DNA from 4 places in the Streptomyces sp. MAI_2237 genome. Region 1 is predicted to be linked to each of the others. Evidence: riboswitches for the same ligand, from Rfam matches in the RefSeq annotation. Region 1 holds a riboswitch; each other region holds the start of a gene.
The links. A riboswitch is a leader RNA that binds a small molecule or an ion and turns the genes downstream of it on or off. The one in region 1 is predicted to bind cyclic di-AMP.
Positions count from the first base shown of each region.

Region 2: it holds a riboswitch for cyclic di-AMP, as region 1 does, so the genes downstream of both, LN251_RS13080 (M23 family metallopeptidase) here and LN251_RS23330 (M23 family metallopeptidase) in region 1, are expected to answer to the same signal.
Region 3: it holds a riboswitch for cyclic di-AMP, as region 1 does, so the genes downstream of both, LN251_RS26880 (M23 family metallopeptidase) here and LN251_RS23330 (M23 family metallopeptidase) in region 1, are expected to answer to the same signal.
Region 4: it holds a riboswitch for cyclic di-AMP, as region 1 does, so the genes downstream of both, LN251_RS10615 (transglycosylase family protein) here and LN251_RS23330 (M23 family metallopeptidase) in region 1, are expected to answer to the same signal.

Region 1 covers NZ_JAJPGQ010000003.1:2,803,304-2,809,114, forward strand. The annotation lists gene LN251_RS23320 (M16 family metallopeptidase) at 1-657, shown strand, start outside; gene LN251_RS23325 (M16 family metallopeptidase) at 654-2,042, shown strand; cyclic di-AMP (ydaO/yuaA leader) riboswitch at 2,246-2,410, shown strand; gene LN251_RS23330 (M23 family metallopeptidase) at 2,423-3,196, shown strand; gene LN251_RS23335 (GntR family transcriptional regulator) at 3,387-4,070, shown strand; gene LN251_RS23340 (HPr family phosphocarrier protein) at 4,209-4,490, opposite strand; gene LN251_RS23345 (bifunctional acetate--CoA ligase family protein/GNAT family N-acetyltransferase) at 4,681-5,811, shown strand, end outside.
Region 2 covers NZ_JAJPGQ010000003.1:621,990-627,800, reverse strand. The annotation lists gene LN251_RS13095 (dihydrofolate reductase family protein) at 1-998, shown strand, start outside; tRNA gene LN251_RS13090 (tRNA-Met) at 1,076-1,149, shown strand; partial or broken gene LN251_RS13085 (PP2C family protein-serine/threonine phosphatase) at 1,208-2,001, shown strand; cyclic di-AMP (ydaO/yuaA leader) riboswitch at 2,216-2,372, shown strand; gene LN251_RS13080 (M23 family metallopeptidase) at 2,385-3,404, shown strand; gene LN251_RS13075 (aldo/keto reductase) at 3,503-4,447, shown strand; gene LN251_RS13070 (PrsW family intramembrane metalloprotease) at 4,494-5,811, opposite strand, start outside.
Region 3 covers NZ_JAJPGQ010000003.1:3,607,964-3,613,774, reverse strand. The annotation lists gene LN251_RS26890 (TetR/AcrR family transcriptional regulator) at 1-564, shown strand, start outside; gene LN251_RS26885 (SGNH/GDSL hydrolase family protein) at 604-1,389, opposite strand; gene LN251_RS26880 (M23 family metallopeptidase) at 1,642-2,562, opposite strand; cyclic di-AMP (ydaO/yuaA leader) riboswitch at 2,567-2,732, opposite strand; gene LN251_RS26875 (alpha-galactosidase) at 3,040-5,112, opposite strand; gene LN251_RS26870 (tyrosine-protein phosphatase) at 5,283-5,811, shown strand, end outside.
Region 4 covers NZ_JAJPGQ010000003.1:77,324-83,134, forward strand. The annotation lists gene eno (phosphopyruvate hydratase) at 1-864, opposite strand, end outside; gene LN251_RS10615 (transglycosylase family protein) at 1,264-1,944, opposite strand; cyclic di-AMP (ydaO/yuaA leader) riboswitch at 1,948-2,118, opposite strand; gene LN251_RS10620 (transglycosylase family protein) at 2,314-3,285, opposite strand; gene LN251_RS10625 (cytochrome P450 family protein) at 3,441-4,706, opposite strand; gene LN251_RS10630 (nucleoside triphosphate pyrophosphohydrolase) at 4,840-5,811, opposite strand, start outside.

The DNA of each region.
Region 1 (5,811 bases):
GGCGAGCAGCTGCGCGAGGTTGTCGAGGAGGAGGTCCCGGCGCGCGCCCTGATGGCCGCCTACCGGCTGCCGCAGGACGGCACGCGCGCGTGCGACGCCGCCGACCTGGCGCTGACGGTCCTCGGCAGCGGTGAGTCCTCCCGCCTCTACAACCGGCTCGTACGGCGCGACCGTACGGCCGTCGCGGCCGGCTTCGGCCTGCTGCGCCTGGCCGGGGCGCCCTCGCTGGGCTGGCTGGACGTGAAGACGTCCGGTGACGTCGAGGTGCCGGTCATCGAGGCCGCCATCGACGAGGAGCTCGCCCGGTTCGCCGCCGAGGGCCCCACGAGCGAGGAGATGGAGCGCGCGCAGGCGCAGTTGGAGCGCGAGTGGCTGGACCGGCTCGGCACGGTCGCGGGCCGCGCCGACGAACTGTGCCGCTTCGCCGTCCTGTTCGGCGACCCGCAGCTCGCCCTGACCGCCGTCCGGCGCGTTCTGGAGATCACTCCCCAGGAGGTGCAGGAGATCGCCAAGGCCCGCCTGCGGCCCGACAACCGCGCGGTGCTCGTCTACGAGCCCGTCTCCGGAGGGGTCGCCGAGGACGCGGATCCCCCCGAAGACCCCGAGGCCGAGGCCACGGTCGAAGCCGGCGACAAGAACCAGGAGGCGGCCAAGTGAGCGAGCTCGCCACGATGGAGTTCCACCCGCAGCCCCAGGCCGGCGAGGCCAGGCCGTGGGCGTTCCCGGCGCCCACGCGCGGGGCGCTCGGCAACGGCCTGACCGTGCTGCGCTGCCACCGCCCCGGCCAGCAGCTCGTCGCCGTCGAGGTCCTCCTGGACGCGCCCCTGGAGGCCGAGCCGGCCGGCTTCGAAGGTGTCGCCACGATCATGGCGCGCGCCTTCTCCGAGGGCACCGACAAGCACTCCGCCGAGGAGTTCGCCGCCGAGCTGGAGCGCTGCGGCGCCACCCTCGACGCGCACGCCGACCACCCCGGCGTCCGCCTCAGCCTCGAAGTGCCGGTCTCCCGTCTGGCCAAGGCGCTCGGCCTGCTCGCCGACGCCCTCCGGGCGCCCGCCTTCGCCGACGGCGAGGTCGAGCGGCTGGTGCGCAACCGCCTGGACGAGATCCCGCACGAGCTGGCCAACCCCTCCCGCCGCGCCGCGAAGGAGCTCTCCAAGGAGCTGTTCCCGGCGGCCTCGCGCATGTCCCGCCCGCGCCAGGGCACCGAGGAGACCGTCGAGAAGATCGACGCGGCCGCCGTACGCGCCTTCTACGACCGCCATGTGCGGCCCGCGACGGCCACCGCGGTCGTCGTCGGCGACCTCACCGGCATCGACCTCGACGCCCTGCTCGGGGAGACCCTGGGCGCCTGGACGGGCTCCCGGGCCGAGTCGCGTCCCGTGCCGCCGGTCACCGCCGACGACACCGGGCGCGTGATCATCGTGGACCGTCCCGGCGCCGTCCAGACGCAGCTGCTCATCGGCCGCGTCGGCCCTGACCGGCACGACCGGGTGTGGCCGGCGCAGGTGCTCGGCACGTACTGCCTCGGCGGCACCCTCACCTCCCGCCTGGACCGCGTCCTGCGCGAGGAGAAGGGCTACACCTACGGTGTGCGCGCGTTCGGGCAGGTCCTCCGGTCCGCGCCGGACGGCACGGGCGCGTCGATGCTCGCCATCAGCGGCTCCGTCGACACCCCGAACACCGGCCCGGCGCTCGACGACCTCTGGAAGGTGCTGCGCACGCTCGCCGAGGGCGGCCTCACCGACGCCGAGGTCGACGTCGCCGTGCAGAACCTCGTGGGCGTGGCGCCGCTGAAGTACGAGACGGCCGCGGCGGTCGCGAGCACGCTGGCCGACCAGGTCGAGCAGCACCTGCCCGACGACTACCAGGCGACGATGTATCAGCAGCTCGCCTCGACCGGCACGGTGGAGGCCACCGCGGCGGTGGTGAGCGCGTTCCCGGTGGACCGTCTGGTGACCGTCCTCGTCGGCGACGCGGCGCAGATCAAGGAGCCGGTGGAGGCGCTCGGCATCGGTGAAGTGACCGTGGTTTCCGCCGAGTAGCGGCACGCGCGCGTGGACGGGCCCTGGTGACCGACCTGTCACCAGGGCCCTTCTATGTCCGAATTGGCGCGGAATTGAAGGAGAGATGCCCATGTGCCCTGTGGGATGCGCTACAAAAGCCGCGTTCCGTTTGGGAATTGAAAGGCGCCCCGCTTAGCTTCATCCGGGCTGTCCGTCAGGCACCGCGCCGCATCCGCGGCACCGGGCAGTCATCGCCGAGTCCCCGTACGGCGCGAGCCAGGGGAGCCGGGGACCCACCGTAGTCCCTGGGGTGAATCGGACGCCCGCGCGAGCCGCGAGGGGGTCCGTAGGAGACCTTCCTGCTCCGAACCCGTCAGCTAACCCGGTAGGCGAGAGGGAAGGAAAGGACCAGCCTGTACATGGCGTTCATGTGCGCCACCGGGAAGCACCGTCGTCCCAGCCGCATCAAGCGTTCCACCGCCCAGGTCGCCGGCGTCGCGGCCCTCGCCACCACCGGTGTCATCGGCGCCCTCGCGGCCCCCGCGCTCGCCGCCGACAACTCCGTCGACGCCGTCGAGCAGACCGGCTTCACCCCCGTCATCACCATCGGCGACTCGATCGCCGAGAAGATCGACGCGCAGGCCGAGGCCCAGAAGCAGGCCGCCGAGGAGGCCGCCCGAAAGAAGGCCGCCGAGGAAGCCGCGCGCAAGAAGGCCGAGGCGCTCGCCAAGAAGGAGCGCGAGGCCAAGGAGCGCGCCGCCCGGGAGGCCGAGCGCAAGCGCCTGAACTCCTTCGTCGCGCCGATCTCCGGCTCCTACGTCTCCACGGGCTACAAGGCCAGCAGCTCCCTGTGGTCCTCCGGCAGCCACACCGGCATCGACTTCCACGCCGCGAGCGGCACGTCGGTCCACGCCGTGGGCTACGGCACGGTCGTCCAGACCGGCTGGGGCGGGGCCTACGGCAACCAGATCGTGATCCGGATGAACGACGGGACGTACACCCAGTACGGCCACCTGTCGTCCATCGGCGTCTCCGTCGGCCAGAAGGTCGTCACCGGCCAGCAGATCGGGCTCTCGGGCTCCACCGGCAACACCACCGGACCGCACCTGCACTTCGAGGCCCGTACGACCCCCGACTACGGCTCGGACATCGACCCCGTCGCGTACCTGCGCTCGCACGGCGTGAACGTCTGACGACGTCCCCCACGGACTGAGAGGACCCCGGCTCCCCCGAGCCGGGGTTTTCGTCGTTTCTGTCGCCCCCGTGTCCAAAAAATATCCATGGATTCCGGCCCGCCGTCGGAAATTCCGGCTCACTGCAATAGAGTCGCTGGACACAACGTCAATCGTCGACGTTTCACGGGGATTAAGACGGAGGTCGGTCATGCGTATTCCGGCGCACTCGGTGTGCACGGCCATCCGGGACGACATCGTCGCGGGTGTCCACGAGCGTGGCGGCCGTCTCACCGAGGAACTCCTCGCCCGTCGCTACGGCGTCTCACGCGTCCCCGTCCGCGAGGCCCTGCGCACCCTGGAGGCCGAGGGCTTCGTGGTGACCCGCCGGCACGCGGGCGCGTGCGTGGCGGAGCCGACCGAGCAGGAGGCCGCCGACCTGCTGGAGATGCGCATGCTGCTGGAGCCGCTGGGCGCGTCCCGGGCCGCCCAGCGGCGCACCGAGGCCCACCTCAAGGTCCTGCGCGGCCTGGTCAGACTGGGCCAGGAGCGGGCCAGGAGGGGCGGCAGCGAGGACCTGCGCTCCCTGGGGAGCTGGTTCCACGAGACGCTCGCCCAGGCCTGCGGCAGCCCCGCCCTGACGTCGATGCTGACCCAGCTGCGCCACAAGATCGCCTGGATGTACGTGGTGGACGCGCCGGCCAACCCCGTGGAGTCCTGGGCGGAGCACGGCGCGATCGTCGACGCCGTGGCCCGGGGCGACGCCGAGCGCGCGCGGGCGATCACGACCCTGCACGCCGAGCGCTCGACCGCCGCGCACCGGCTGCGGTACGGCGGCGCGAACGGTGTGAGGAACTCGCAACATGCCGTAAACATGTCGGGCCTGCGGCATTAACACGAACGCCGTATACAAAGAGCAGAGAATTCCGGGGGGCTATTTCATGCTGCCCGTCGTCGAGAATTACCGACACCGGCACCGGAAATGCGAAGGGCCCGCCCGGTAATTCGGACGAGCCCTTCGGCGGTGCCGCGATCAGACGGTCTCGGGAAGCTCCTCGAGTCCCTCGGAGACCAGCTTGGCCAGCCGGTCGAGGGCGGCGTCCGCGCCCTCGGCGTCGGAGGCGAGGACGATCTCCTCGCCGCCCTGGGCGCCCAGGCCCAGGACCGCCAGCATGGAGGCCGCGTTGACGGGGTTGCCGTCGGCCTTGGCGATCGTCACCGGGATACCTGCGGCCGTGGCGGCCCGGACGAAGATGGAAGCGGGGCGGGCGTGGAGGCCCTCGGCCCAGCCGACGTTGACGCGGCGCTCAGCCATGTGATGCTGCCCTTCGGTGTTCAGGGTTGTCTAGACCAGTTTCCCACACGTGAAGTGTCTCCGGAGCGGTCCTCACGTTCCGTTCCGGGATGGGCGGTCGGGCCGCGGCCTCGGCCCGACGCACGTCCTCTTCGGTTCTGACACAGACTGCCTCGCGCCGCTGTCGGACGCGAGCCGTACTCTGGGGCCCATGCAGACCACGCCGGACCGGCACGAGTACCCCGCCCACTGGGAGGCCGACGTGGTGCTGCGCGACGGCGGCACCGCGCGCATCCGCCCCATCACCGTCGATGACGCAGATCGCCTCGTCAGCTTCTATGAGCAGGTCTCGGACGAGTCGAAGTACTACCGCTTCTTCGCGCCCTACCCTCGCCTGTCCGCCAAGGACGTCCACCGCTTCACGCACCACGACTTTGTGGACCGGGTGGGACTCGCGGCCACGGTCGGCGGCGAGTTCATCGCCACCGTACGCTACGACCGCATCGGCGCCGACGGAACGCCCGCGTCCGCGCCCGCCGACGAGGCCGAGGTCGCCTTCCTCGTCCAGGACGCCCATCAGGGCCGCGGTGTGGCCTCCGCCCTCCTCGAGCACATCGCCGCCGTCGCCCGCGAGCGGGGCATCCGCCGCTTCGCCGCCGAGGTGCTGCCCGCCAACACCAAGATGATCAAGGTGTTCACGGACGCCGGGTACACCCAGAAGCGCCACTTCGAGGACGGCGTCGTCCGCCTGGAGTTCGACCTCGAACCCACCGACCGCTCCGTCGCCGTGCAACGCGCGCGTGAGCAGCGCGCCGAAGGCCGTTCCGTACGGCGCCTGCTGGCACCCGGCTCCGTCGCCGTCGTCGGCACCGGCCGCGCGCCAGGGGGAGTGGGGCGCAGCCTTCTCGACAACATCCAAGACGCCGGTTACGCCGGGCGCCTCCACGCCGTCAACGCCGCCTTCCCCGAGGACCTCAAGGACCTCGACGGCGTCCCCGCCCACCGCTCGGTGCGCGACATCGACGGCCCCGTCGACCTCGCCGTGGTCGCCGTGCCCGCCGAGCACGTCCCCCAGGTCGTCACCGAGTGCGGCGAACACGGCGTGCAGGGGCTCGTCGTGATCTCCGCCGGGTACGCCGAGAGCGGCCCCGAGGGACGCGAGCGCCAGCGCGAACTCGTCCGGCACGCGCGCACGTACGGCATGCGGCTCATCGGCCCGAACGCCTTCGGCGTCATCAACACCTCCGAGCAGGTACGGCTCAACGCCTCCCTCGCCCCCCAGATGCCCCGCCCCGGCCGCATCGGCCTGTTCGCCCAGTCCGGCGCCATCGGCATCGCCCTG
Region 2 (5,811 bases), 2.2 Mb from region 1:
CGATCCTTGTCGGCGCCGGCACGATCCGCGCCGACAACCCGCGCCTGCTGGTCAACTCGCCCGAGCGGCGCGCCGCCCGCACGGCCGCGGGGAAGCCCGAGTACCCCCTCAAGGTCACCGTCAGCGGAAGCGGCGACCTCGACCCGACGGCGCAGTTCTGGCACACCGGCGGCGAGAAGGTGCTCTACACGACGGACGAGGGCGCCCGGCGGGCCGGCGCCGCCGGTCTCGCCGCCGACGTCGTCCCCCTGGGCCCCGGCCTCGACTGGCGCCGCCTCCTGGAGCACCTGCACGACGTACGCGGCGTCGAGCGCCTGATGGTCGAGGGCGGCGGCACGGTCCACACGCAGCTGCTGCTCCAGGGACTGGCGGACGAGCTGCAGCTGGTGCTCGCCCCGGTGTTCGTCGGCGATACGAAGGCGCCCCGGCTGTTCGGGCCCGGCGGCTACCAGGGCGGCCGGCTCAGGCTGGTGGACAGCCGGCGCATCGAGGACGTGGTGCTGATGCGCTACGAGCCCACCGCACCCGGCACGGGACCGGTCCCCGCCGCCGCCGACCACCACTGGCTGCGGCTCGCCTGCGCCCTGGCGGCCCAGTGCCCGCCCTCGCGGACGGCCTTCAGCGTCGGCGCGGTCGTCGTCGCCGCCGACGGCACGGAACTCGGCCGCGGCCACTCGCGGGAGGCCGGCGATCCCACCGTGCACGCCGAGGAGGCGGCGCTCGCGAAGATCGATCCGGCCGATCCGCGGCTCGCGGGCGCGACCGTCTACAGCAGCCTGGAGCCCTGCGCCCGGCGCGCGTCCCGCCCGAAGCCGTGTGCCCGGCTGATCCTGGAGGCCGGGGTGCGGCGGGTGGTCACGGCCTGGCGGGAGCCGGACACCTTCGTCGAGGAGGCCGACGGCAGCGGACTGCTGGCGGCGGCCGGGGTGGACGTGGTCCTGCTGGAGGAGCACGAGGCAGCGGCCAAGGCGCCGAACGGCCACCTGCTGGGCGGCTGAAACCGCAGGTCGAGGGGGCCGGAGCGAAACCCTGGTGCTGGGCGTCCCGCGGATGGCGTACACTGGAGTCACAACGACGCGGGGTGGAGCAGCTCGGTAGCTCGCTGGGCTCATAACCCAGAGGTCGCAGGTTCAAATCCTGTCCCCGCTACTGAAGGCCGAGGGCCGGAATCCGGAAACGGGTTCCGGCCCTCGGTTTTTCCTCCCCCGTGCTCCTCGACGCCCTCGTGCGCCGCGGCGACGAACAGCTCGCCTCGCAGCGCGCGATCGCCGAGACCGCCCAGCGCGCCGTCCTGCCCGACCCGGCCGATCGGATCGGCACCTTCGCCATCGCGGCGCGCTACGAGGCGGCGCAGCGGGACGCGGCCATCGGCGGCGACCTGTATGCCGTGCAGGACAGCCCGTACGGCGTGCGGCTGGTGGTGGGCGACGTGCGCGGGAAGGGGATGGGCGCGGTGGTGGCCGTCGCCGTCGTGATCGGGGCGTTCCGGGAGGCCGCCGAGCAGGAGGCGACGCTGGAGGCGGTCGCCGGGCGGCTGGACCCGGCGCCGGCCCGCGAGGGGAGCCGGCGCGAGGGCCTCGACCCCTTCGAGGGCTTCACCACCGCCGTACTGGCCGAACTCCCGCACGGTGATGGCGTGGTCAGGATCGTCGACCGGGGCCATCCGCCTCCGCTGCTGCTGTGCCCCGACGGCACGGTACGTCCGCTGCCCGCCCGTGAGCCCGCCCTGCCGCTCGGCATGGGGGAGTCGGGGGCCTGGCCGGACGGGCGGAGGAGACCCGCTTCCCGGGCGGGGCCACCCTGGTGCTCCACACCGACGGGCTGTGCGAGGCACGGGACCGGCGCGGGGAGTTCTACGATCCCGCGGCGAGCCTGGCGGGCCGGGCCTTCCCCGACCCCGCCGGGCTGATCGCCGTCCTCGCCCAGGAGGTGCACCGGCACACCGGGGACGGCACGACGGACGACATGGCGATGCTCGCCGTACGACGTCACGCCCGGTGATCGGACAGCCGCCCTCCGCATAACAACTGACAGACCGTCAGGCAGCGTGAAGATCCTGGGAAGAGGTCAACTCGCCCGTTTTCAGCCGGTCATGGCCTGTACGTCCACCCCGGAATCGTTAATGATCAAGCCGAACTGCTTGGAATCCACACCCCGGGTCTATTAACGTTCGATAACGCAGCGCGGTCGTCCCAGCCGTCACAAGAGACGGCTCCGTGCGCACGCGCCGAATCCCGCAAGGGAACCGGGGAACCACCACCCTGGGGTGAATCGCGCGGATGCCACCGTGGACCCACGGCCGGTATACGCGCGTAGGAGACCTTCCTGCTCCGAACCCGTCAGCTAACCCGGTAGGCGAGAAGGAAGGAAAGGAGCACGCCCACGTGGCGTCCAACCCGCCTGCCCCGGCAGCACCCTTCGTGCCGAGCACCGAGCCCTTCGGCTTCGCCCCCCGCACCGATGAGGGCCAGTGGGAGGAGTGGAATCCCACCGCGGAGTCCGTACGCCCGGTTCGGGGCAAGCACCGCGTCTCCAAGCAGCGCGGCGGCGGGCTGGCCCGCAGCTCCACGGTCCTCGGCGTCGGCGTCATCGCCGCCGTCGGCGCGGGCGGCATGGCCAGCGCCAACACCGGCAAGCCCCCGGTCTCCATCTCCATGCCCGACCTGGCCTCCGTGAGCCACGTCTTCGGCGACGACGAGGCCCCCCAGGGTTCCGCCACGGCCCTCAGCAGCGTCGGCGTCACCACCGAGGACACCGCGCAGGGCGCCAAGGACGCGGGCGAGGCGCTGCGCGACCGGATCATGGCGCAGGCCGAGGCGCAGCAGGTCCAGGTCGACAGCAAGGCCCAGGCGGTCACCGAGGCGACCTTCTCCCAGCAGGTCGACGCCGCTGCCGCCAAGGCCGAGCAGGAGGCCGCCGCCAAGGCCGCCGACGCCAAGCAGAAGGCGGAGGCCGAGGCCAAGAAGAAGGAAGAGCAGGCGCGGCTGGCCGAGCTGGCCAAGCAGTTCAAGCTGCCGGTCGTGTCGTACACGATCACCGGCACCTTCGGTCAGGCCGGTTCCATGTGGTCCTCCGGCTACCACACGGGTCTGGACTTCGCCGCCCCCACGGGCACGCTCATCAAGGCCATCCACAGCGGCACCATCACGGAGGCCGGCTGGGCGGGCTCGTACGGCTACCGCACGATCCTCACCCTCGACGACGGCACCGAGCTGTGGTTCTGCCACCAGTCGTCGATCAGCGTCTCGGTCGGCCAGAAGGTCGCCACGGGCGATGTCATCGGCCGCGTCGGCGCCACCGGCAACGTCACCGGCCCGCACCTGCACCTCGAGGTCCACCCGGACGGCCAGGCCACCGGCATCGACCCGATGACGTGGCTGCGCGGCAAGGGCCTGAACCCCTGACGGTCCGTACGTCCCTGGAACGGCCGCCTCCGATTGTTTACGGGAAGTTTGCGGCCGTTCCGGAAGACCGCTCTGCGGAGTGCTTGTTGTCGTAGGACATGACTTCTCTTCGCAAGCTCGGCAACTCCGACCTCGAGGTCTTCCCGCTCTCCCTGGGCGGCAACGTCTTCGGCTGGACGGCCGACGAGGCCACCTCCTTCGCCGTCCTGGACGCCTACACGGCGGCGGGCGGCAACTTCGTGGACACCGCCGACTCCTACTCCGCCTGGGTCGAGGGCAACAGCGGAGGCGAGTCCGAGACGATCATCGGCCGGTGGCTGGCGGCACGAGGCAACCGCGACGACGTCGTGATCGCCACGAAGGTCAGCCAGCACCCGGAGTTCCCCGGCCTGTCGGCCGTCAACATCAAGGCCGCCGCGGAGGCCTCGCTGCGCCGCCTCGGCACCGACCGCATCGACCTGTACTACACCCACTTCGACAAGCCCGAGACGCCCGTCGAGGAGATCGTCGGCGCGCTGGACGAGCTGGTGCGGGAGGGCAAGGTGCGGGCGATCGCCGCGTCCAACATCTCCGCCGAGCGCCTCGCCGAGTCCCTGGAGTTCTCCGACCGCGAGGGCCTGGCCAAGTACGTCGCCCTCCAGCCGCACTACAACCTGGTCTCCCGCGACACCTACGAGGGCCCCCTGCAGGACCTCGCCTCCCGCCAGGGCCTCGCCACGGTGCCGTACTACGCGCTCGCCTCCGGCTTTCTCACCGGCAAGTACCGGCCCGGCGCCACGGTCGACGGCGCGCGGGCCGCGGGCGCGGGCAAGCACCTGCAGACCGAGCGCGGCCGGAAGGTGCTGGCTGCCCTGGACGAGGTCGCCGAGGCCCACGGCGCACCGGTCGCCACGGTCGCCCTGGCCTGGCTCGCGGCCCAGCCGACGGTGGCAGCCCCCATCGCCTCGGCCCGCACCCCGGAGCAGCTCCCGGCCCTGCTGGGCGTGGCGGACCTGACCCTGACGGACGCGGAACTGACCCGTCTGACGGAAGCCTCGGCCTGACGGGGCCGACGGGTCTCGTGGCGTGGCGTCCGTAGGCCCGTGGGTCCTATGACTGGTACGGGTTGTACGCGGGGTACGGCGTCGTCGGATACGTGGGGTACGTCTGCTGCCCGTGCGTCCCGTACGCCCCGTAGCCGCCGTGGCCCGGCCACGGCGGTGCCATCACCGGTACCGGCGGGGCCGTCGCGCGTGCCGCGTAGTTCAGGGCCGGTCCCGCGATCTCCCGCCGGTTCCACAGCTCCGCCAGCAGCTCGCGCTCCCGTACGGCGAAGTCGGCGCCGGCCCGCCCACGGCGCCCCCGGTGCCGCAGGAACGCCAGCGACGTGGCGTACGCCTCGTACTGCAGGACCGCCTGCGCGGCCGGCTTGCCGAAGTGGTGGGCGGCGTGGTCGCGGGCCAGTCGCCGCGCCCGCATCGAGCCCAGCGCGAACGGCTCGGCCGGCGTCAGCCAGCCCGCGGCGGCGTAGGCGGGCAGCTCCTCGCGCACGGTGCGCAGCTCGCGCTGCCGCGTCCAGATGACCAGCCAGGTCAGCAGCCCGAACGTGGGCACCATGAAGACGGCGTACACGGCGAAGAATCCGAATTCCCCGAACGTCGAGGAGCCGTTCCACATGGCGTGCATGCCCATCGCGAGCAGCAGGCCGCACAGCGGGATCAGCAGGCGCCGGACGTGCTGCCGCTCGGCCGCCGTCGCGGCGAGACCGAAGCCGATGCCGGTCAGCACGGTGAAGAGGGGGTGCGCGAACGGCGACATGATGACGCGCACGAAGAAGGTCGCCGCCGTCACGGAGGCGATGCCGCGGTCACCGGTGAGCTGGTCGGTGCCGAAGGCGGTGCCCAGGTAGAGGATGTTCTCGGTGAACGCGAAGCCGGTCGCGGTGATGCCGGCTATCACCACCCCGTCGACGATGCCCGTGAAGTCCCGTCTGCGGAAGAGGAAGACGAGCAGGACGGCGGCGGCCTTGGCGGACTCCTCGACGACCGGCGCTATCACGGTCGCGCCGAGGGTGTCCGCGCTCGACGGGTCCGCGGTCGCCGTCGCTATCCATCTGGTCGCGAAACTGTTGGCGACGATCGCTATGAGCGCCGCCGCGCAGGCGCCCCAGGCGAAGGCGAACAGCAGGTTCCGCCAGGGGCCGGGGGCGACCCGGTCGAGCCAGCGGAAGGCGGCTATGAGCAGCGGTACGGGCAGTACCGCGAGCCCGAGCCCGACCAGGAATCCCTCGGTGCCGGTCTGTTGGCGCACCAGGGCCAGGATGACGAGCCCGGACAGGGCGAGCAGCGTGCTGAGCGCTCCGTAGCGCACCCACCTGCGCTGCCACCAGTGCGCGTGCCCGAGCGCCCCGCTCGCCGGACCACCGGGG
Region 3 (5,811 bases), 800 kb from region 1:
ATCGAGCAGATCGAGAAGCGGGGCGTGGCGGCGGTCCGGATCGCCGACGTGGCGTCCGCGCTCGGCGTCAGCAACGCCCTGGTGCTGTACCACTTCTCGACGAAGGAGAAGCTGGTCGCCGCCGCGTTCGCCTACGCCGCCGAGGACGACCTGGCCCATCTGCGCAAGCTGCTCGGCCGTCGCACCACGGCGCTACGGCGACTGCGCGCCGCCGTGCGCTGGTACGCGCCGACCGGCCAGGCCAAGGGCTGGCGGCTGTGGATCGAGGGCTGGGCGGCGGCGCTGCGCGAGCCCGCGCTGCGGGAGGTGGCGCAGGACCTCGACAAGCGGTGGAAGGCGGCGCTCGCCGAGGTCGTCGCGGAGGGCGTCGCCGCGGGTGAGTTCCGGTGCCCCGACCCCTTCGGCGCGGCCCTGCGCCTGACGGCCCTGCTGGACGGGCTGGCGGTGCAGCTGACCTCGTACGCCGGTGCCGTCTCGCGGACCCGGGCGCAGGAGTGGGTGGACGAGGCGCTGGCACGCGAACTGGGCCTGGACCGCGCGGCGTTGACCGCATCGCAGGCGTGAGGCCCCCGGTACGCACCGGGGGCCTCATTCCGCCGGGCGTCAGGCGACGGAGGCGATCCGGGTCCTGATGTCCTCGGGTGACAGGGCGCCCTTCGCCGTGACGTGGTCGCCGGACGACTCGCCGCGCAGCCGGCGCCCGATCCACGGCACCAGGTACTCGCGGGCCCACTGCACGTTGTCCCGCCGCATCTCCAGGGTGCCCCGCGGCGGGAGCGGCGGCCAGGGCTGGTCGGGGTCTGCCGGGATCTCCAGGCCGAGGACCTGCCCGGCGCGCAGCGCCACGCGCGTGTGCCCCTCGGGCGAGAGGTGGAGCCGGTCGCCGTCCCAGGCCCTGCGGTCCTGGACCGAACGCAGCGACCACAGGTCGAGCACGGGGCAGCCGTACCGGTCGGCGATGGCCCGTACATGGCCGTTGTAGGTGGCGATCTTGCCGCGCAGGTGCTTGAGCACGGGCACGCCACGGGTGTCGAACCCGGTCGTCACCATGACGGTGCCGGCGACTTCGGTGAGCCGGGCGACGGCCCGCTCGAACCGCTCGGCGACCTCGTCGGGGTCGGTGCCCGGCCGGATGATGTCGTTGCCGCCCGCGCAGAAGGAGACCAGGTCCGGGGCGAGCGCCACGGCCTGCGGGAGCTGGTCCGCCACGATCTGGTCGAGGAGTTTGCCGCGCACGGCGAGGTTCGTATAGCTGAAGTCACCCTCGGGGCGCCGGTCCGCGAGGAGTACCGCGAAGCGGTCCGCCCAGCCGACGAAGGCCCCGTCGGGGCCGGGGTCGCCGACGCCCTCGGTGAAGCTGTCCCCCACCGCGACGTACGACCCGATCACTGATCTGCTGTCACTCTTCGAATCGTCTGCCACGCCCGTCATGATTCACCTTCCAATGTGACCTACGCGACCGTAGGCAGGGCTTGACGGGCGGTGAGATAAGCCACTCCTAAAGTGTTGACCAAGGTCGGAATAACGCCTCGACCAGCACGGTTGACGGGTTGACCATCGGCAGGCGCACACACCGAAGGCCGGACCCGGGGATCGGGGTCCGGCCTTCGGCGGCGTGTCGGGCGGCGTGGCGGCGGGGGGTCAGCCGACGGCGACGCCCTTGGAGCGGAGGTAGGCGACCGGGTCCACGTCGGAGCCGTAGTCCGGCGTGGTCCGGATCTCGAAGTGCAGGTGCGGGCCGGTGACGTTGCCCGTCGCGCCGGAGAGGCCGACCTGCTGGCCCGGGCTCACGCTCTGGCCGGCCGAGACGGAGAGCTGCGAGAGGTGCGCGTACTGGGCGTAGTAGCCGTCGGCGAGCCGGATGACGACCTGGTTGCCGTACGCGCCGCCCCAGCCGGCGGAGACGACGGTGCCCGCGCCCACGGCCTTGAGGGAGGTGCCGGTGGGGACGACGAAGTCGACGCCGGTGTGGTAGCCGCTGGACCACATGCTGCCGGCCACGCGGTAGCCGGTGCCGACGGTCGCGCCGGAGACGGGGAGCTGGAAGCCGGTGGCGGCGGTGGTGGTCGCCGTGGCGCTCCGGGTGGTGGCCTTGCCCGCGGAGGAGGAGCGCTCCTTGGACGGGGCCGGGCGCTGCGCGGAGGAGGACTTGGTGGTGCCCGTCGCGGCCTTCTTGCCGATCGTGAGCTTCAGACCCGGGTGGATCAGCGACGGGTCGTCGCCGACGGCGTCGCGGTTGTCGGTGTAGAGCTTGTGCCAGCCACCGCTGACGTGCTGCTCCTCGGCGATCTTCGAAAGGTAGTCACCGGAGCGCACCGAATAGACGTGCACCGCCTTTTCGGAGGCGGTGTTCTTCTTTTCGGTCGTCTTCTTCACGGTATTCGGAAGGACCTGCACGGCCTTTTCCGAAACCGACTGGGAAGCGGACTGGGCGGTGGCCGCGTGGGCGCCGGTGGCACCCATCAGCGGGAGGGCGAGCGCGGCGCCGCCGGTTCCGGCGACGGCTATGGAGCGGGTGAAGCGCTGGGGCTTCGGGCGGCGGTGCTTACCCTTCGCGGGCATGGCGAATTCCTCTCCGGCGCCTGCGAGGTGAGCTGTCGGGTGCGGGCTGGAGATGCCCGGCCGCGCGCTGGTCGCGGCTGTACCCCTAGCCGTTCCGGAGACCGGAACAGGCGTTGTACCTGTGGGTCCCCCGCTCCTGCCGTTCACGGGTGAGTTGGTGCGGGCTCCGGGCGGCGGCAGGATTGGGCGTCCGTCCGGATTGGTGTGGAACGTAAGCGACGAGGACGCGAGGGGACAAGCGACGGTTCCCCGCGAATGCGTTTCCCTTGATCCTCCGCGGAAATTCACGGTCACTCTCCGTGAATTTCCGCTTCGTCCGGCGCGTCAATCCGCAGGAATGACAGAGCGATTACGTGAGCATGACGAGGTACGCACCGTCACGGCTATGACGCTGCTCACGTGACGCTGCTCCAGCTTCCCTTGCTGCGGCGCGAGTTGGAATGAAGCAGAACCAACGCGCCAATTCGGACACAAGAGTCAGATGCGGCGCAGTCGGAGAACTGCCGCATCAAGGTCGCCCCGCAGTCCGGTTCGCAGTCCGTGATGCAGCAATACGGCACCTCGATACACTTCGCCCGTTTCGAGGCATTCGTACGATGCGGTCGGGTCGAGGGCCCGCAGCCGCAGGGCCGGTACAGGCTCGCCGTAGCTCTGCGCCTGCAGCCAGGCGAGGACGACCGTCTCGTCCCCGCGCGTGTACTGCACCGCGCTCAGCCCGCCCGTCGGCGGCCTCAGACGGTGGAGCTCGCCGTGCTGGACGAGCGGCCGGATCACCTTGTACAGGCCGACCCAGTCGCGGGCCTCGGCCAGTTCCTCCTCGGTCCACTGCGTGAGGTCCCCACCCACGCCGAGGACTCCGGCCATGGCACTGACGAACCGGAAGCGCAGCGAGCTGACGCGCCCGTTGAGCTGGGTGTTGGGGCTGTCGGTGACCCAGGCGGCCATCACGCGCGCGGGGTGGATCTGGCTGAAGCCGTGCTGGATGGCGAGCCGGTCGAGCGGATCGGTGTTGTCCGAGGTCCACACCTGGTCCGTACGGCTCATGATCCCGAGGTCGATCCGTCCGCCGCCGCCCGAGCAGGACTCGAAGACGACGCCGGGGTGGGCCGCCCGGAGCCGGTCCAGCAGGGCGTACAGGGCATGCACGTGGTCGACCCAGAGGCGCTGCGGATAGGCGTCGCCGGGCCAGCCGGCGTCCGTGAAGCAGCGGTTGAAGTCCCACTTGACGTAGTCGATCGGGGCGCTGGACAGGAGCGCGTCGAGCCGCTCCCAGAGGTACTCCTGGACGTCCTCGCGGGCGAGGTTAAGCACGAGCTGGTTGCGCAGCTCCGTCCGCCTGCGCCCGGGCTGGAACTGCACCCAGTCGGGGTGGGCACGGTACAGGTCACTGTCCGGGTTGACCATTTCGGGCTCGACCCAGATACCGAACTGCATGCCGAGTGCGTGCACGTAGTCGGCGAGCGGTGCCAGGCCCTTGGGGAAGCGGTCCGGGTTGGGCGTCCAGTCGCCGAGCCCGGCCCGGTCGCTGATGCGTTTGCCGAACCAGCCGTCGTCGACGACGAACAGCTCCACGCCGATCGCCGCGGCCCGCCGCGCGAGGGCGCCCTGCTGCTCCTCGGAGATGTCGAACTCCGTGGCCTCCCAGGAGTTGAACAGCACGGGGCGGTCCTTCTCGGCGTCCGGGACGACGTACGCGCGCTGGTAGGCGTGCCAGGCCCGGCTCGCACCGCCGAAGCCGCCGTCGCTCCACAGCCCGGCGAAGACGGGAGTGGTGTACGACTCCCCCGCCGCCAGGTGCAGCAGTCCGGAGTCGTCGTACCCGGCGCCGCCGGTGATCTGCACGCGCGCGTCCGGGAGTTGGGCCACCGCGATGCGCCAGGAGCCGGACCAGCCCAGGGCGCAGCCGTAGACCTCGCCGCGCTCCTCGGTGGCGTCGGTGTCGAGGGCGACCCAGGGCAGGTGCTGGTGTCCGGTGTGCCCGCGGCGGCTGCCGATGATCTTCTCGCCGTAGGTGAGCGGCGAGCTGGTGAGCCGGGACTCGGCGGCCCAGCGGCCGTGCAGCTGGGACAGCCGCCAGCCGTCGCGGTCGGGGAGGGTCCAGGTGGCCGCGTCCGCGCGCAGCAACTCCAGGGCGCCGGGGCCCTCGTTGTCGAGGGTCACCCAGCGCTCGACGACGTCGTGCCGCATCCGGTGGTGCAGGGTGATCGCGAACCCGCCGTCGCGGAACCTGAGCCGGAGGTGGTCGCCCTCCGCCTCGTACGCCTCGAAGCGCCACTCCGTGCCGCGCCGCTCCGCGGAGCGCACGGACAGGGCGGGGCGCACGAAGCGCGGGCCGCCCTCGACCGGGTACTCCTCACGGCCGTCGAGCGGGGACTCGAAGGGACGGTAGTCGGGCAGCGGGCGTACGGCGAGGGCCTCGGCGTCGGCCAGGGCGATCCGTGGACCCCAGTGCAGATGCAGGAGCTCGTCGTCCTCGGTGAGGTGCATCGCGTAACCACTGGTCGGCCCGGTCAGGAGCCAGGTACGGCCGTTGTCGGAGATCTCCAGCATCAAGCCCCCACATATTCGAACAGGTGCGATCAAGCAGCAACATCATCAATGCCGGTGGGGGCCTACGGCAACGCCTGTGGACAACTCATTGCCCAAGGAAACGTATGTCGTATCGTCGTCAGGGTGCCCGTCGTCGAGCCGAGCCGGCGGGCGGACTGGGAGGAGCCCCCGTGACGCAGCAGATCCCGTCGACCGAGCCGGAGCTGGCCCGGGTGCGCAACTTCCGCGATGTGGGCGGGCTGCCGACGGTGGACGGCCGGCGGGTGCGGCACGGGGTGCTGTTCCGCAGCGGGCATCTGGCGCACGCGACCGAGGAGGACGCCGCGTTCCTCACCTCGCTGGGGCTGCACACGATCTTCGACTTCCGCAACGCCGCCGACCAGAAGCTGGAGGGCCCGGACGTCGAGCTGCCGGGCGTGCGGAACGTGAACCTGCCGCTGTCGGACCCGGCGGACGGCGCCGGCTTCTGGACGATGGTGCGGGACGGCGAGATCGAGCAGCTGCGCGAGGTCCTCGGGGACGGCAAGGCCGCCGACCGTATGATCGTCTCGTACCGCATGATCATCAGGGAGCGCACCGCCGAGCACACGCGCGTGCTGCGCTCGCTCGCCGAGGACAGCGTGCCGGCGCTGATGCACTGCGCGGCGGGCAAGGACCGCGCGGGGCTGTCCATAGCCGTCACCCTGCTCGCCCTGGGCG
Region 4 (5,811 bases), 2.7 Mb from region 1:
CAGCGGGTCCTCGATGGAGACGAGCGGGTAGGCCGCCACGAGCTCCTCGTAGTACTCCGTCATCTCGGCGGCCGAGCGGTCCTTGCCCTCGAACTGGTACTTGCCGTCCTTGTAGAACTCGGAGGCGGCGACGTCGAGCGCGAGGGCGATCTGCTCGCCGGGGACGTACCCGGCCTGCTTGATGGCCTCGAGGATCAGGTCCAGGGCGTCGCGGTTGGAGCCCAGGTTCGGGGCGAAGCCGCCCTCGTCGCCGAGGCCGGTGGCCAGGCCCTTGGACTTCAGCACGGACTTGAGCGTGTGGTAGACCTCGGCGCCCCAGCGCAGGGCCTCGGAGAAGGTCTCCGCGCCGATCGGGGCGATCATGAACTCCTGGATGTCCACGTTGGAGTCGGCGTGCGAGCCGCCGTTCAGGATGTTCATCATCGGCACCGGCAGCAGGTGCGCGTTCGGGCCGCCCAGGTAGCGGAAGAGCGGGAGGTCGCTGGCCTCGGAGGCGGCGTGGGCGACGGCGAGCGAGACGCCGAGGATGGCGTTGGCGCCGAGCGAGCCCTTGTTGTCGGTGGCGTCCAGGTCGAACATGGCCTGGTCGATCAGGCGCTGCTCGGTGGCGTCGTAGCCGACCAGCTCCGGGCCGATCTGCTCGATGACGGCGAGGACGGCCTTCTCGACGCCCTTGCCCTTGTAGCGGTTGGGGTCACCGTCGCGGAGCTCGATGGCCTCGAAGGCGCCCGTGGAGGCACCGGACGGGACGGCGGCACGACCCGTGCTGCCGTCGTCGAGGCCGACCTCGACCTCGACGGTGGGGTTCCCTCGCGAGTCGAGGATTTCCCGGGCTACGACGACGTCGATGGACGGCACGAGCATCTCCTTCTTGGATGTGACGCTGGTTGTGCGGGGCACGCGGGCCTTTTTAGGCCCTACCTCGGCCTTGCGACTAGAGCCTAACCGCCCCGGGGCCATCGGCCAGCCGACCGACCGTCCCGTGGACAAGGACAGACGGTACCTATTGTTCACGTGCGGAACAAAGGCGGGTGAACACAGCATGTATCCCGGGCGACGACGCGCCGGCCACGGGCAGGCGCCGGACAGACGGCGGGCAGGCGGCGGGCAGGCGCCGGACAGGCGGCGGGCAGAGAAAAGCCCCGCTCCGGTGCGTACGGGGGAAGACGCACCGGAGCGGGGAGCCCGTGGGGACGGGGGTGGCCCTCACGCACCTCCACGGTGGGGGACACGGATGTGCGGGGCCTGTAGGTCGGCTGTGCCTTACTTCAGGTGCAGCTGCTGACCCGGGTAGATCAGGTTGGCGTCCTGGACGATGCCCTTGTTCAGGTCGAACAGCTTCTTCCAGCCGCCCTTGACCTTGTGCGCGGTGGCGATGGAGCTGAGGGTGTCGCCCTTGACGACCTTGTACTCGCCGTCGCCCTTCTTGACCTTCTTGCCGGTCGGGGTGGTGACGGTCTTGGTCGACTTCTTGGGGGCCGGACGCTCGGAGGACCGCGAGGCCTGCTGCTCGGTGGTCGAGCGGGTGGTGCTGCTCGACGAGCCGGTGGAGGCGCTGGAGCCGTTGTAGGCGGCGCTGGACAGGCCCGTGCCGCAGACCGGCCAGGCGCCCTTGCCCTGGGAGGCGAGAACCTTCTCGGCGACGGCTATCTGCTGCGCCTTGGAGGCCTGGTTGGCCTGCGCGGCGTAGGCGGTGCCGCCGTACGCGGCCCAGGTGGAGGCGGAGAACTGCAGACCGCCGTAGTAGCCGTTGCCGGTGTTGATGGACCAGTTGCCACCCGACTCGCACTGGGCGACCGCGTCCCACTCGGATGCGGTGGCGGCGGAGGCGTTGCCGGCCGCCATCAGCGGGGCGGCGATGGCGACACCGGTGACACCGGCGAGCGCGGCGGCGCGGGTGGCCTTGGACGGACGACGGTGCTTGCCCTTGCTGGAAAACAGCATGGTGGATCCCCTCACCGACGCCTGCGAGGTGAGCTGTCGGGTTCGGGCCGGTTGAGTTGCCCGGCCGCGGACTCGCTCTCGCGAGCCGCGGCTACACCCCGAGCCACCACCGTCAACCACCCGGTGGGGCACTTACCTTGGGTCCCCCGCTCCTGCCTACGGCGCTGTGAAGCGACGACTGTTCCCGTACGGCCGCTGGCAGGATTCGGCGTTGCGGCAGACGGGGCTCGGGTTGCCGAGCGGTCACGACCGTAGACACGGAATCCGCTGAATTTCAAAGACGATCAGGGCCTCTGAGACTCATCCCACACTTTCACCAAACCGGACATTCAGCGCGAAGTGTGACGTGAACTCCCGCCTCATTTGGCCCTATTCGGCAGGGAGATCGAGGGTCTGACCGGTGAAGATGTGGTTCGGGTCGGTACCGATGGCCTGCTTGTTCGCGTCGTAGAGGGCGCGCCATCCGCCGTCCACGTCAAGGGAGTCGGCGATGGAGGCGAGAGTGTCGCCGGTGTGCACGGTGTAGGAGTCGCGCCCGGCGGGCTTCACGCCGCTTTCGTCGGCGCTGACTCCGCGGTGCTTGCCAGTGCCGCCGTCGGCGGTCGTGGAGTCGACCGCTCCCGTGTCGACGAGGCTCCAGGAACCCAGCGCCTGCCGGGAATTGTCCGACTCGTCACTCTTCGACCGGTCACCGGAAGAGCCGCCGGCCTCTTGAGAGTCACTCGGGGCGGAGGTGGAGGGCGAGGCCGACTTGCCTGATTTGCTCGACTTACCGGTGGAATGAGAAGAAGAGCCGGGAGTGGCCGAGGGCGAACCGGACGCGTCCGACGAGGCGGAACCGTCGGAGGGGTCGCTCGACGCGGTACCCGACGAATTGGACAAACCGGTGGAGTCCGAACTGTCCGACGAACCGGATGAGTCGGACGAGCCGTCCCCGATGCCGGTGTCCACGTCAGCCGAACCGGAGTCCTTGCTCAGTCCCGACGTCAGCCCACAGGTGTGGAAGGCGCCGACGCCTTCGGCGTCCAGAAGCTTCTCCGCGACGGCTATCTGCTGGTTGCGGCTGGCCAGGTCGGGCCGGGAGGCGTAGTCGAGGCCGCCGTACTTCTCCCAGTCCGCCTGAGAGAGCTTCAGACCGCCGTAGAAGCCGCTGCCGCTGTTCTCGCTCCAGGAGCCACCCGTCTCGCACTGCGCCACCTTGTCCCAGGTGGTCCCGTCGGCGGCGCTGGCGCCGCCTGCCGCGAACAGCGGGATCGCGATGGCGGAGCCGGTCACTCCGGCCGCGACGAGGAGAGCCGGAGCCTGGCGGGGGCGACGGTGACGACCGTTCCCGGAGAGCATGCGGAGGGCCTTTCGCGAGACAGCAGTGACCGCGGCGCGTGAAGCTTGGGCCAAACCTTCGCGCCGCTGTTGATCCGTGAACGTAGCGGCAACCGATCACTTGTCACAAGTTAATGCCGCGTAGATCACGTGAAGATCACATAGTTGAACGCGTGTCATGTTTGCGCGGTCGGCCGCGACGCCTCGACCGGGGTGAACTCGACCGGCAGTGTGCGCAGTCCGCGCATGATGAGCCCGCCCCGCCACCTCAACTCCCCCGGATCCCCGGCCAGTCGGAGGTCCGGCAGCCGGGTGAGAAGCGTCGCGAGGGCGGTCTGGCCCTCCAGCCTGGCCAGCGGGGCGCCGAGGCAGTAGTGGATGCCATGGCCGTACCCCAGATGCTGGTTGTCACGCCGGGACAGGTCGAGGGTGTCGGGGTCGGTGAAGCGGGCGGGGTCGCGATCGGCGGCGGCGAGTACGACGAGGACGGGGTCGCCGGCCGCGATGTCCTGTCCGCCGATGGTGAGCGGCTCGGTCGCGAACCGCCATGTGGCGAGCTCCACCGGGCCGTCGTAGCGCAGGAGTTCCTCCACGCCGGTCTCCAACAGGCCGCGCTCGCCCGCCGCGAGGGAGGTCTGCAGGCGGCTCCGCTGCTCGGGGTGGGTGAGAAGGGCGAAGGTGCCGTTGCCGATGAGGTTGACGGTGGTCTCGAAGCCCGCGAAGAGCAGGATGAACGCCATCGCCGCGGCCTCGTTCTCGGTGAGGTGCTCGCCGTGGTCGGAGGCGCGGATCAGACCGGAGATGAGGTCCTCACCGGGGGCGGGGGTGTCCGGGAGGACGGCGCGCTTGCGGTGGATGAGGTCGGCGAGATAGCCGCGCATCTTCTTCACCGACCGCGCCACCCCGCCCCTGGGGCCGCCCTGATGCCGGATCATCATGCCCGCCCAGTCCCGGAAGTCGTCCTGGTCCTCGCGGGGGACGCCGAGCAGGTCGCAGATCGCGTAAATGGGCAGCGGGAAGGCGAACTCGTGGATGAGGTCGGCCTCACCCTTCGCCGCGAACCCGTCGATGAACTGATCGGTCAACTGCTGGACGCGTGGCGCGAACTCGGCCACCCGGCGAGGCGTGAACGCCTTCGAGACGAGACGCCGCAGCCGGGTGTGGTCGGGCGGGTCGATGTTGAGCAGATGCGTCATCAACTCGGCCTTGCGCTCACCGGGGATGCCCGTCTTGCCCTTGGCGTGGGCGGGCTCGTCGTGGTGGGCCGGGTTCTTGGACAGCCGGTGGTCGGCGAGGGTCTGCTTGGCGTCGGCGTACCGCGTGACCAGCCAGGCCTCGACCCCGCTGGGCAGGGTCGTCCGGTGCACGGGGGCGTGCGCGCGCAGCCAGGCGTAGGCGGGGTAGGGGTCGGTGGCGAACTCCCAGGTGAAGAGGTCGGGCATCGCGGGGGCGGGGGTGTCGGGGCTGGGCCGGTCGGTCACTCCCCGACCGTATCCGGGATTTCCCGGCGGGCCGCCCTCGCGCCCGGCCGGCCCGCGCCGGCGGCCCCGCGGTACCGCTCCCGCGGCGACGGCACTACGCGTCGAGCCCCTCCGCTGCCCGGACCGCGTCCCGATAAGCCCTCGCCGCCACCCGCAGCGCCGCCTCCGGGTCCACTCCCTCCGCCTCCGCCCGCGCCGCCAGCGCCAGCAGCTCGTACCCGATGCCCTGCCCGGTGGGCAGCGGCACCTCCAGCCCGGCCGTGCGCACCCGCGAGGCGAGCTTCGCGGCGAGGGCGAGGCCCGGCTGCCCGAGGGGTATGCCGTCCGTCACCGACTCCCGCTGCTTCTCGATCGCCTTGGTGCGCAGCCAGTGCTCCTTGACCTCCTCCGGGGTCGAGGCGGTCTCGTCGCCGAAGACGTGCGGGTGGCGGTGGATGAGCTTGGCGACGATGCCGCCCGCGACGTCGTCGATGGAGAAGGGGGCGTCCGGGTCCTCCTCGGCGATGCGGGAGTGGAAGACGACCTGGAGCAGGACGTCACCCAGTTCCTCACGCAGCTCGTCTCGGTCGCCGTCCTCGATCGCCTCGACGAGTTCGTAGGCCTCCTCGATGCCGTACTTGGCCAGGCCCTTGTGGGTCTGCTGGGAGGACCAGGGGCACTCGGCGCGGATACGGTCCATGACCTGGACGAGGTCCAGCAGCCGGGCGCCGGGGAGGTCGTAGGAGGCGGGCAGGAGTTCCAGCTCGGGCATGCTCACCCGGCCCGAGCCGGCGAGGCGGGCCAGACCGTCGGTGAGGGCGGGCTCGCCCTCACCCGTGGCGACGACGACCACGGTGCGGCCGCCGGTGCAGGCGGCCACCAGGTCCTCCGCCGTCGGGGACGCGTCGTCGACCCGTATGCCCGCATCCCGCAGATACGGCAGCTGCGGGTGGGCGCCGTCCGCGCACAGCACGCGATCGGCGGAGTGCAGGACCTGCCAGGCGGGCCAGGACAGGAGGCCGGGCGCGACGCGGTGGCTGGTGGTCAGCAGGACGACGCGGCCGGTGGCGAGGGCCTGGTCGGGGTC